DNA from 3 places in the Saccharopolyspora phatthalungensis genome. Region 3 is predicted to be linked to each of the others. Evidence: riboswitches for the same ligand, from Rfam matches in the RefSeq annotation. Region 3 holds a riboswitch; each other region holds the start of a gene.

The links. Region 3 has a riboswitch for cobalamin ahead of BJ970_RS31355 (pyridoxal-phosphate dependent enzyme). Riboswitches for the same ligand answer to the same signal wherever they lie in the genome.
Region 1: linked by a shared signal. The riboswitch ahead of BJ970_RS15430 (HoxN/HupN/NixA family nickel/cobalt transporter) and the one ahead of BJ970_RS31355 (pyridoxal-phosphate dependent enzyme) in region 3 are both predicted to bind cobalamin.
Region 2: linked by a shared signal. The riboswitch ahead of cobN (cobaltochelatase subunit CobN) and the one ahead of BJ970_RS31355 (pyridoxal-phosphate dependent enzyme) in region 3 are both predicted to bind cobalamin.

Annotation. Positions count from the first base shown of each region.
Region 1 covers NZ_JACHIW010000001.1:3,330,132-3,333,385, reverse strand. Annotated here, with positions in the region: gene cobA (uroporphyrinogen-III C-methyltransferase) at 1-382, opposite strand, end outside; gene BJ970_RS15430 (HoxN/HupN/NixA family nickel/cobalt transporter) at 530-1,585, opposite strand; cobalamin riboswitch at 1,663-1,788, opposite strand; gene BJ970_RS15425 (DUF1876 domain-containing protein) at 1,948-2,217, shown strand; gene BJ970_RS15420 (pyridoxal-dependent decarboxylase) at 2,285-3,254, opposite strand, start outside.
Region 2 covers NZ_JACHIW010000001.1:3,336,593-3,339,846, forward strand. Annotated here, with positions in the region: gene cobN (cobaltochelatase subunit CobN) at 1-1,351, opposite strand, end outside; cobalamin riboswitch at 1,446-1,632, opposite strand; gene cobG (precorrin-3B synthase) at 1,742-2,986, shown strand; gene BJ970_RS15450 (precorrin-8X methylmutase) at 3,019-3,254, shown strand, end outside.
Region 3 covers NZ_JACHIW010000002.1:1,107,281-1,110,534, reverse strand. Annotated here, with positions in the region: gene BJ970_RS31360 (MFS transporter) at 1-791, opposite strand, end outside; gene BJ970_RS31355 (pyridoxal-phosphate dependent enzyme) at 725-1,459, opposite strand; cobalamin riboswitch at 1,656-1,826, opposite strand; gene BJ970_RS31350 (hypothetical protein) at 2,014-2,535, opposite strand; gene BJ970_RS31345 (MFS transporter) at 3,001-3,254, opposite strand, start outside.

The sequences.
Region 1 (3,254 bases), on a different contig from region 3:
GCAGCCCGCCGTGCTGGGCCACGGCAGGGGTGACGGCGGTCCCCTGGGAGGCGTCGTCGGCGCGAACGCAGAAGATGCGGCGCTGTTCGGCCTCGGCCGCGACGGCGGCGTTCACCTCGCCACCGGTCGCGCACGCCACGGCGTACCAAGCGCCCTCCAGATCGCCGGCGGCGTAGCGGCGCCGGTGCCAGGTCAAGTCGCCGGCCTCGGCCATCGCCTCGACGGCCGGGGTTGCTTCCGGTGCGATGACATCGACCAGCGCACCGGAGTTGATCAGCCGCGGGACCCGGCGTTGCGCGACGGTGCCCGCGCCGACGACAACCACCCGCTTCCCGGCGAGGTCGAGCCCTGCGAAGTAGTGATTCTCAATGTGCGTGGTCATGTCCGTAGTCCGTGTCGGGCTTCGCCCCGGCGATCCCGCCGGGGTCTCTTGCTCAAGGGGCGCAGCAACGCGGTAGGCCACCTCGTCGTGGCTCACGATCACCGGCCTGACCGCAAGGCGCCACCCGGAACAGCAGGCGGACGCCGGTCACGCACGCTCCGCGTCGTCGCCGGGGGCGGCGAACTTCCACCAGAGTGCGGCGCCGCCCCATACTGCCATGAAGGCGGCCAGGGTCAGATATCCGAGCAGCTCAAAGTGGTCGCCGACGGACGCGACCGGCGCGACGTAGGGCACACCGAGCTCGCCGAGCAACCCGGCCAGGACGACCAGCGCGACGACCCCGGCGAGCACCACGGTCAGTGCCGTCGTCGTCACGTTGACGGCCAGCCGCCGCAAGGGCCGCGCCAGCGACCACGTGTAGGCGCGGGACATCAACATGCCGTCCACACTGTCCACTGTGCACATTCCGGCGGCGAACAGCAGCGGCAGGCTCAGCACCGCGACGGCCGAGAGCTGGTCGGCCGGGGACACCATGGCCAGCACCGTGATCTCGGTGGCCGTCTGCATGCCGAGTCCGAACAGCAGCCCGATGCCGAACAGATGCCAGGACCGGCCGACACTCCGCATCCGCCCGCGCAGCAGCCGGGCGAGCAGGCCGCGCCGCCCCAGCACGAGCTCGACCTCCGCCTCCGCGACCGCGCCGCGGCGGGCGCGGCGCAGCAGCCGCAGGGCATCGCGCAGCACCAGCGCGTTGAGCACGGCCAGCGTGGTCAGCACGGCGATCACGATGATGTCCACGACCGTGGCCACCTGCACCCCGGTGTCCTCGGCCCAGTGCTGCGCGGCGGGTCCGGCGATGAAGGCCACCGCGACCGCGAGGAACAGCACGACGCTGGCGTGGCCGAGCGCGAACCACATGCCGGTCGACACCGGGCGTCGACCGCGCTGCATCAGCAGCCGCGTCGCGTCGTCGATCACGGCGACGTGGTCGGCGTCGAATCCGTGGCGCAGGCCGAGCAGGTAAGCCGTCAGGCCCGCGGTGGCCAACCCGCCTACCGTGCCGAATGCGTCCTGTTGCAGCAGGTAGGCGCTCCAACCCGCTAAGTGGAGCGCGCCGACCGCGGCCAACACGATCGCTGCTTTCCGGCGCTCGGTGGCGCCCCAACCGGCCTGCGGCCGACTTGCTTCGGGATCCCGAATCATGGGAGCTCCGATCTCCTGGGTTTCCCGCCCGAGGGGCTCGGTGTCCGCGTGCCGCGGCGCGACACGGGGCCGACGCGCAGTGTCCTGACTCCCGGATCGACGTGGGTTCCCCGGCCTTCCAGCTGCTGGCAGCCGTGGCACCGAGTGGGGTCCACTCCCCGGTCACAGTGGCGGGACCGCCCCGGATTCGCACCGGGTTCCTGCACTGTCGGCGGCCGTATCCTTCCCTGCCCCACAACCGAAGGTCAAACCCCGTGAGCTCGATCACCGGTTCGACCCGGAAGGGTGCTAGCGGCCCTTTCGCGGTCACGGTCGCCCAGCGCATGCTTGGTCTACGGCGGCCGAGGGGACAGGAGACGATCATGAACGAGACCCACACGATCACGTTGAACCTGCAGGTCGTGGAGGCGGGTGCGAAGACCACCGCCGACGTCGGCTTCACCACTCCGGGCGGGCAGGCGCTGCACGGCCACGGCACGGCACGACGGCACCCGGACGACCCGGAGGTACCGCAGATCGGCGACGAGATCGCGATCGCCCGCGCCCTGTTCGAGCTGGCTCACAAGCTGCTCGACAGCGCGGCCAGCGACATCGGCGACCGCCTGCACCGCCGCGTGCACCTGCCCGCCTGACGCGGCGGGCGGGGGCGATTTCAGTGGAAATCGGCGCGCCGATTTCCACTGAAATCGCCGACACGGGTCACCCCAGCGCCCCCTGGATCCGCTGCCAAGCCGCCAGCACGTGGCGCCGTTCGGTCTGCGGCGAGCCGACCGCGAACCGCAGCAACGTCCGGCCGTCCACTTTGGTGTGCGTCAGGTACAGCTGCCCCGAGTCGTTCAGGGATTCCATCAGCCGATAGGTCCGGTCGTTGGCTTCGTCGATGGACAGTTCCGGAAACAGCGGCCGGAAGCAGACCAGGCCCAGCGGATGCGGCTCCAGAACCGCGAACCGCGGGTCGTCGCGGACCCAGTCGGCGAACTCCTGCGCGAGGCCGACGGTGGTACGGATGTGCGTGCGCAACCCGGCGGCGCCGTACCAGCGCAGCACCGACCACAGCTTCAACGCCCGGAACCGGCGCCCCAACGGCACCTGCCAGTCCCGGTAGTCGATCACCTCGCCGGACGCGGTCGCCGGATTGCGCAGGTATTCGGGCAGGATCGACAGCGCGTCGATCATGGGCTGCCGGTCGGCCATCCACAGCAGGCTGCAGTCGAAGTTGGTCAACAACCACTTGTGCGCGTTGGTGCAGTAGGAATCGGCGAATTCGGCGACACCGTCGTTGATCCAGCGCAGCTCCGGGCACACCGCGGCAACACCCGCGTACGCCGCGTCCACGTGCAGCCAGACCCCGCGCGCCCGGCACACCTCGCCGACCTCTCGGACCGGATCGATCGCGGTCGTCGAGGTGGTGCCGATGGTCGCGCATGCCAGCGTGGGTACCGCGCCCGCGGCGAGGTCCTCGACGATCAGGGCGTCCAGGTGCTTCGGGTCCATGCCGAGCGTGTCCGGGTCGACATCGACGACGCGGAGGTTGTCCGCCCCGACGCCGACCATCCGCGCCGCCCGCTCCAGGGATGAATGGGTGTGCGCGGAAATGTAGAGCGGATGACGGCGGGTGATGCCCTGGCTCGCGATCCCTCCGCCGCTTTCCCGCTGCAAGGCCGCTAGG
Region 2 (3,254 bases), on a different contig from region 3:
GGTCGACGAACAGCTCTCCTGGCGGCGGGCCCCAGTGCTGCTCGATCTCGGCGCGCAGGTCCTCGGGCAGCGTCGAGAACCAGCTCGCGTAGCGGGTAGCGGGGATGCGGATCGGGTTGCCGCTGAGCTGTTCCTCGGACAGCCAGTCGCGGTCCTGACCACCGGCGGCGATCAGCGCGTGGATCAGGGCGTCGCCGTCCTGGGCCGCGACGCCGGGCAGTGCGTCGGGGCCGTCTGCTGGGCCGATGTCGTAGCCGTGCTCCCGCAGCGCTCGCAGCAGGCGGACCGCGCTGACGGGGGTGTCCAGACCGACCGCGTTGCCGATCCGGGAGTGCTTGGTCGGGTAGGCCGACAGCATCAGCGCCAGGCGCTTGTCCTGCGGTGGGACGTGCCGCAGCGTGGCGTGCCGGACCGCGATTCCGGCGACCCTGGCGGCCCGTTCCGGGTCGGCCACGTAGACGGGCAGCCCCTGAGAGTCGTTTTCCTTGAAGGAGAACGGCACGGTGATCAGCCGGCCGTCGAACTCGGGCACCGCGACCTGGGTGGCCATGTCCAGCGGCGACAGGCCCTCGTCGTTTTCCTCCCAGGCGGCGCGGGTGCTGGTCAGGCACAGCCCCTGCAGGATCGGGATGTCGAGTTCGGCGAGCGCGCCGACGTCCCACGCCTCGTCGTCACCGCCGGCCGAAGCGGTGGCGGGCTTGGTGCCTCCCGCGGCGAGCACGGTGACGATCAGCGCGTCGGCGCGGCCCAGCTGCTCAAGCAGTTGGGGGTCGGGTGTCCGCAGGGACGCGCAGAACAGCGGCAGCGCTTGGCCCCCGGCGTCCTCGATCGCCTCGCACAGCGCGTGCGCGAACGCGGTGTTGCCAGCCATGTGGTGCGCGCGGTAGTAGAGCACCGCAACGGTCGGCCCTTCGTTGCGCCGGGGCGTCCGTTCCAGTGCGCCCCAGGTCGGGGTCTCTACCGGCGGCTCGAAGCCGTGTCCGGTGAGCAGAATCGTGTCGGACAGGAAGTGGTGCAGCTCCGCCAAGTTGTCCGGGCCGCCGTGGGCGAGGTAACGGTGCGCTTCGGCGCACACGCCGCCCGGCACGGTCGAACATTCCATCAGTTCGGCGTCCGGGGCCTGTTCACCACCGAGCACGACCACCGGGCGCGGGCCCGCGAGCAGTGCGTCCAGGCCCTCCTCCCAGGCTCGGAGGCCACCGAGCAGCCGGACGACGACGAGGTCCACGCCCTCCAGCAGCGGGGGCAGGTCGTCCGCGCCCAACCGTGCCGGGTTGCCGAGCCGGTACTCGGCGTCGGCGGCCCTCGCGCTGAGCAGATCTGTGTCCGAAGTGGACAGAAGTAGGATCATGCGGGTCGCTCCTCGGCGTGGCGAGCTGCGTGGCTGGGCCTGGGCGCGCGTGCGCGGCGCATGACGGCACCTCTCTCGGGGTCCTCGCCCCGGTTCGTAGGTCGCGGCGACCGGAGTCTCCTGGCTCCCGGATCGATGCTCGCCCCGTCTTCCCATCCGGTCCGGATGGTGACCTCATGGAGTCCGCTCCCCGGTGACAGTGGCGGGACCGCGCCGGATTCGCACCGGCTTCCTCCGCTTGTCGCCGCTGAATGCTGCGACCACTCTCCGCAACGAAGTGATCTTTCGTCAAGTTCGCCAGGCATGATACGTGTCGCACCGCGCCAGACCTTCGCGCCAGGTCGCGCTTGGTTTGCGTCCGCAATTACCGGGGCCCGTAGTATCGGCCGGGTGTCACACAGAGCCAGACCGGAGCGGGATGCGTGTCCCGGCGCGCTGCGGGTGCACAAGGCAGCCGATGGGGGGCTGGCACGGATCCGTGTTCCGGGGGGCGTGCTCACGCCGAGCCAGGTGCGGGCGCTGGCGGAGGTCGCGGCCCTCGGCGACGGCGGTGTGGAGCTCACCTCGCGGGCGAATGTGCAGGTGCGCGGCCTACCGGCGGGAGCGGAGCGGGAGCTCGCCGCGCGGCTTCGGGCCGCCGGGCTGTTGCCGTCGGCAACGCACGAGCGGGTCCGCAACATCATCGGCTCTCCGTCTGCGGACGGCGGCGAGCTGATGGACGTGCGAGCGGTGGCGGGAAAACTCGATACAGCGCTGTGTGAGACACCGTCACTGGCCGTGCTACCCGGACGTTTTCTTTTCGCCGTCGATGACGGCCGGGCAGACGTGATCTCGCTCGGTGCCGATGTCGGACTGCTCGCCTTGCGCACCGACAGCGTGGCGCTGGTGCTCGCGGGCGTGGATTCCGGGGTGCGATCGACCCCGAGCCGGGCGGCCGCAGTCGCGATCGCCGCGGCGGAGGCGTTCCTGGCGGAAAAGACCGCGCAGGGTTGCTCGGCGTGGCGGCTGGCCGAGCTCGACGACGGAGTGCGACGGGTCACCGATCGGCTGGCCGCGACATTGGGCGTCGTCCCGGCGCAGCCGCTCCCGGTGCCGTCGGCGCAGTTGGCCACGCATGCGCAGGTCGGCCAGACGCGCCGCCTCGACGGGACGGTCGCGGTGGTGGCCGGGGCACCACTGGGCCGCCTGTCGCGAGACCAGATGGATATCATCGGCGCAGCGTCCGACACCGCGGGCGAACTTCGCCTGACGCCTTGGCGGACCGTCGTCCTGCCCGGTTTGCGGCCGGACGAAGCCGGTCGGTGGATGTCGGACCTGGGCGCGCGAGGGCTGCTCGTAGATCCGTTCTCGGACGGTGTCGGGGTGACCGCGTGCACTGGTCGTCCCGGGTGCGCGAAAGCACGGGCCGATGTCCGCGAGGACGCCCGGCGCACGCTGCGAGCCCCGTCCGGCGGTGCGCTGCCGGTGCATTGGTCGGGTTGCGAGCGGCGCTGCGGCCGACCGCAGGGGCGCGTTGTGGAAGTACTCGCCACCGATGCCGGCTATGAGGTCGGTCTCGACGATGAGGCATGGATGTCGGAAGCCGATGCCGACCAGGTGTCCGCCGCGCTCGACGCGGCACGGAGGAATGTGTGAACGAGAACAACGGGCCGTCCCGCTACCGCGGGGTGCCCGAATACATCCGGGAAGGAGCGGAGATCTATCGCCGCTCCTTCGCCACGATCCGTGCGGAAACCGACCTGGCCGGCCTGCCGCCGGAGGTGGCCGGCGTAGCGGTACGCATGATCCACGCCTGCGGCATGGTCGACCTGGTCGATGATCTCGCGTACTCGCGGGACGTGGTGATCAACGCGCGAGCCGCGCTCCGCGACGGAGCGCCGGTGCTGTGCGACGCCGCGATGGT
Region 3 (3,254 bases):
GCTGCGAGCAGCGGACTGCTCAGCAGCACAGGGAGGAAGGACACGCCCATGCACATCAGCCCGAGCGAGACCGATCGACCCGCGCTCCACCTCCGCCGACACCACTGCGTGATCCGGACCTGCCCGGCTATGCCGACCACGGTCGACACCACGAACACGGCGGCCACGGATTCGCTGAGCCCGGAAACACGCTGTGCTTCCAGCGGAAGCATCAGATAGAGCTGGTTGTAGAGCGCGAAGTACGCGGACAACGCGAGCGTGAACGCCAGGAAGCGGCGGTTGTTGATCAACACGCGCCAGCTCCCTAGCACACTGTGCTGCTGCGATTGGAGATCCCGGCCGGGCAGCACGATGATCTGGGCCACCGTGAGAATCGCGAAGGCGATGCCCGCCACCCACGCGATCACCCGGAAGTCGACGGTGAGCAACGCGGCACCCAGCAGCGGCCCGACGAGAGTCCCGGCGTGCGCGAAAACGTTGAACACCGCGAACGCTTCCGCGCGTCGGTCCCCGGCCTCATGCATGAGGTAGGTGCGGACGGCCGGATTGAACAGGGCACCCGCCAGACCGGTGAGCACGGCGGCGGCGCACAAGCCCGGCAGCGAGGTGAACACGGCGAACAACCCGAAGGAGACCACCCGCAGCGCGCACCCCGTGATGATCATCGGTCGGCACCCGAGCCGGTCCGCGGCGGTTCCCCCGAGCAGGAACATCCCCTGCTGGCTCAGGTTCCGGACGCCGAGCACCAGCTCTGCCAGTAGCGGTGCGGCCCGTCCGGGAACACCGCGCACATCAGGTCGGAGTCCAGCTCCCGAGCGCACCACGCGGCGGCCAGAGCGACGGCACCGGTGCTCCATCCGCCGGTGACGAACGAGCCGGCGGCGAGCCGGCGGCACGCGTCCAAGGCTTCCGCGGGGCCGATCCAGTGCACTTCATCGAAGATGTCGTAGGCGACGTTGTCCGGATGGATGCTGCTTCCCAAACCACGCATCAGCCGGTGCGCGGCCGGCTGGCCGAAGACGGTCGAGTCGGTCGAATCGAACCCCACGATCCGGATATGCGGCCAACGCTCGCGAACCACCGGCGCGATCCCGGCACCGTGTCCACCGGTGCCGACACTGCACACCAAGACATCCAAATGCTGGAACTGGTCAGTGATTTCCCGGCCCAGGGCGAGGTATCCGGCGGGATTGTCCGGGTTGTTGTACTGGTCCGGCCAATAAGCACCGGGTAATCGAGCGAGCAGCTCGCCGACCCGATCGCGCCTGCTCCGTTGCCACCCGCCCGTGGGGTGCGGCGGGCGCTGTGCACTTTGGATGGTCAGGAAAGCGATCGAGGTCCGGACGTTGTCGAGCCGCCATGCGGCCGATCGCGTCGGGTCTTCGGCGCGTACTCGGCCGATCGTGGCGTGTAAGGCCGAATGTGGCGCCGACGACGGGCAGAGATGAGCAGCGAGCACAGGTGTCTCCACGCAGGTCGGGGTCCGCCCATCGGCGGACGGGGGTGATCAGACCTGCGCGGCCGGAATGGCGGTGCTGACGACGTCAGGGTGATGCGTCAAACGAACGTGCCTGTGGCGGCGATGCCGGACAACGGCGACGTGCGCGGCGCGGTGCTGCACCTGAGGTACCTCCTCCGGGGCTCCGCGACCCCGTACGAATCGGCACGACGACGTCAGTCTCCTGACTCATGGATCACTGCGCTCCGCTCGCCTTCCCGCCGTTTCACCGGCAGTGGCACAGGTGGCGGTAGCTCCCCATTCACAGTGGCGGGACCGTGCCGGATTCGCACCGGCTTCCTGGGCGCCGTCGAATGAACTTGTGTGGGGTGACATTTGCAGTCCCGGCGACGCCCGTCAAGACACGTGCCCGAGATCACTCTCGTTCCTGCGCGCTGGCGCAACTCGGTCCACGGGGGATTCGTGGCGCGGTGCCGGGCGACTAACCCGTCATCGTCCTATCGGTGCAATGGATTCGTCGGTGCGGAGGCAGCCTCGATATGTGCGAGGCGTTTCTACGCGGTTTCGCGCTCGGCCAGGACCCGGCGCGCGATTCCGAGCACCGGCTGGCACCCGGGCAGCGTCCGTGGGGTCGACGTCGGTGCTACCACCCAATGCGGTGTGACCGGGCTCGGCCACCGCGACGGCAGGATTAGCTTGGTGCCTCGCGCAATCGCGCTGACCTTCGCGGTGCGGAGATCGGCGGGCACGTCGTGCGTCGCCATCCGGCACGGCCTGGTCAGGAAGGTCCACGTGCGCTGGTTCGGGCTGCGCAGGATCGGGCCGGACATCAGGCTGATGGCGAGCCCGGCGGCCACCCGGGTGCCGAGTTCGGCAGGCATCGTGATGGCATCCAACGCATCGCCGGTCACGGCGATGATCCGTCCCGTCGCGGCATCGATGTCCAGCGAGCACCCCAGGAGTTCGGCGTAGCGCGCGGCATCCTGCGCGAGCTCGCTCGGCTGATCGCCAGCGGTTCCCGGGTCAATCGGTTTCGACTGTGCGAACCATGATGTTGTCGCGGTCATCGTCATCATCTCCGGAATGGAACTGCGCGGCGGGCCGGCTGCGGCCCGCTGTGTTGTTGTCGGGATTCGGGGCGGGCTGCACGCGTCGTCGCTGCGGGGGGTTCCTGACGTCCTCGCTGTGACGGCTGCCACCACGATGACCGATGTCCGGGGTGTGCGGCGCGTTGTGCGGTGTTCGTGGCCCGCTTTTCTACGCGGAATTGCCTGAATGGACACGAAGACTTTGGTTTGGATCGGTTGCACGCGAGAGGCGATGGCGAACAACGTGGTCAGCGCGTCAACGGCACAAGTCCATTGAGGCATGCGCGGAGGGCGGTTTCGCGGGGCGCCGAAACACGGCCAGTGGCCGGTGTTGTGCGAAGCGTAATACCGGTGCGCGGCCCTTGGCGGGTTTCCCGCCGTGGGCCACGCACCGGCCTGGGTGCGGAGTGTTTAGATGTACTTGCGAACCAGGCGCCCGGCACCTGGGGTGCTTCAGGACTGCGCGGGTTGGCTCCGGCGCTCGCCGCGCGACTCGTCGTCGGAGGTTTCCACGTCTTGTCCGACGGGGTCCCAGCGGATGGAACCCAGCGTGATGAGGCCCGCGATGGGCACGAGGGTCAGCAGCAGCATGGTGGTGGACAGCCCGAACGAGGCGAGGATCAACGGGAAAGAGTAGAAACCGATGATCGTGCCGACCCGGGAGACACCTTCGGCCCAGCCCATTCCGGCTCCGCGGATTTCGGTGG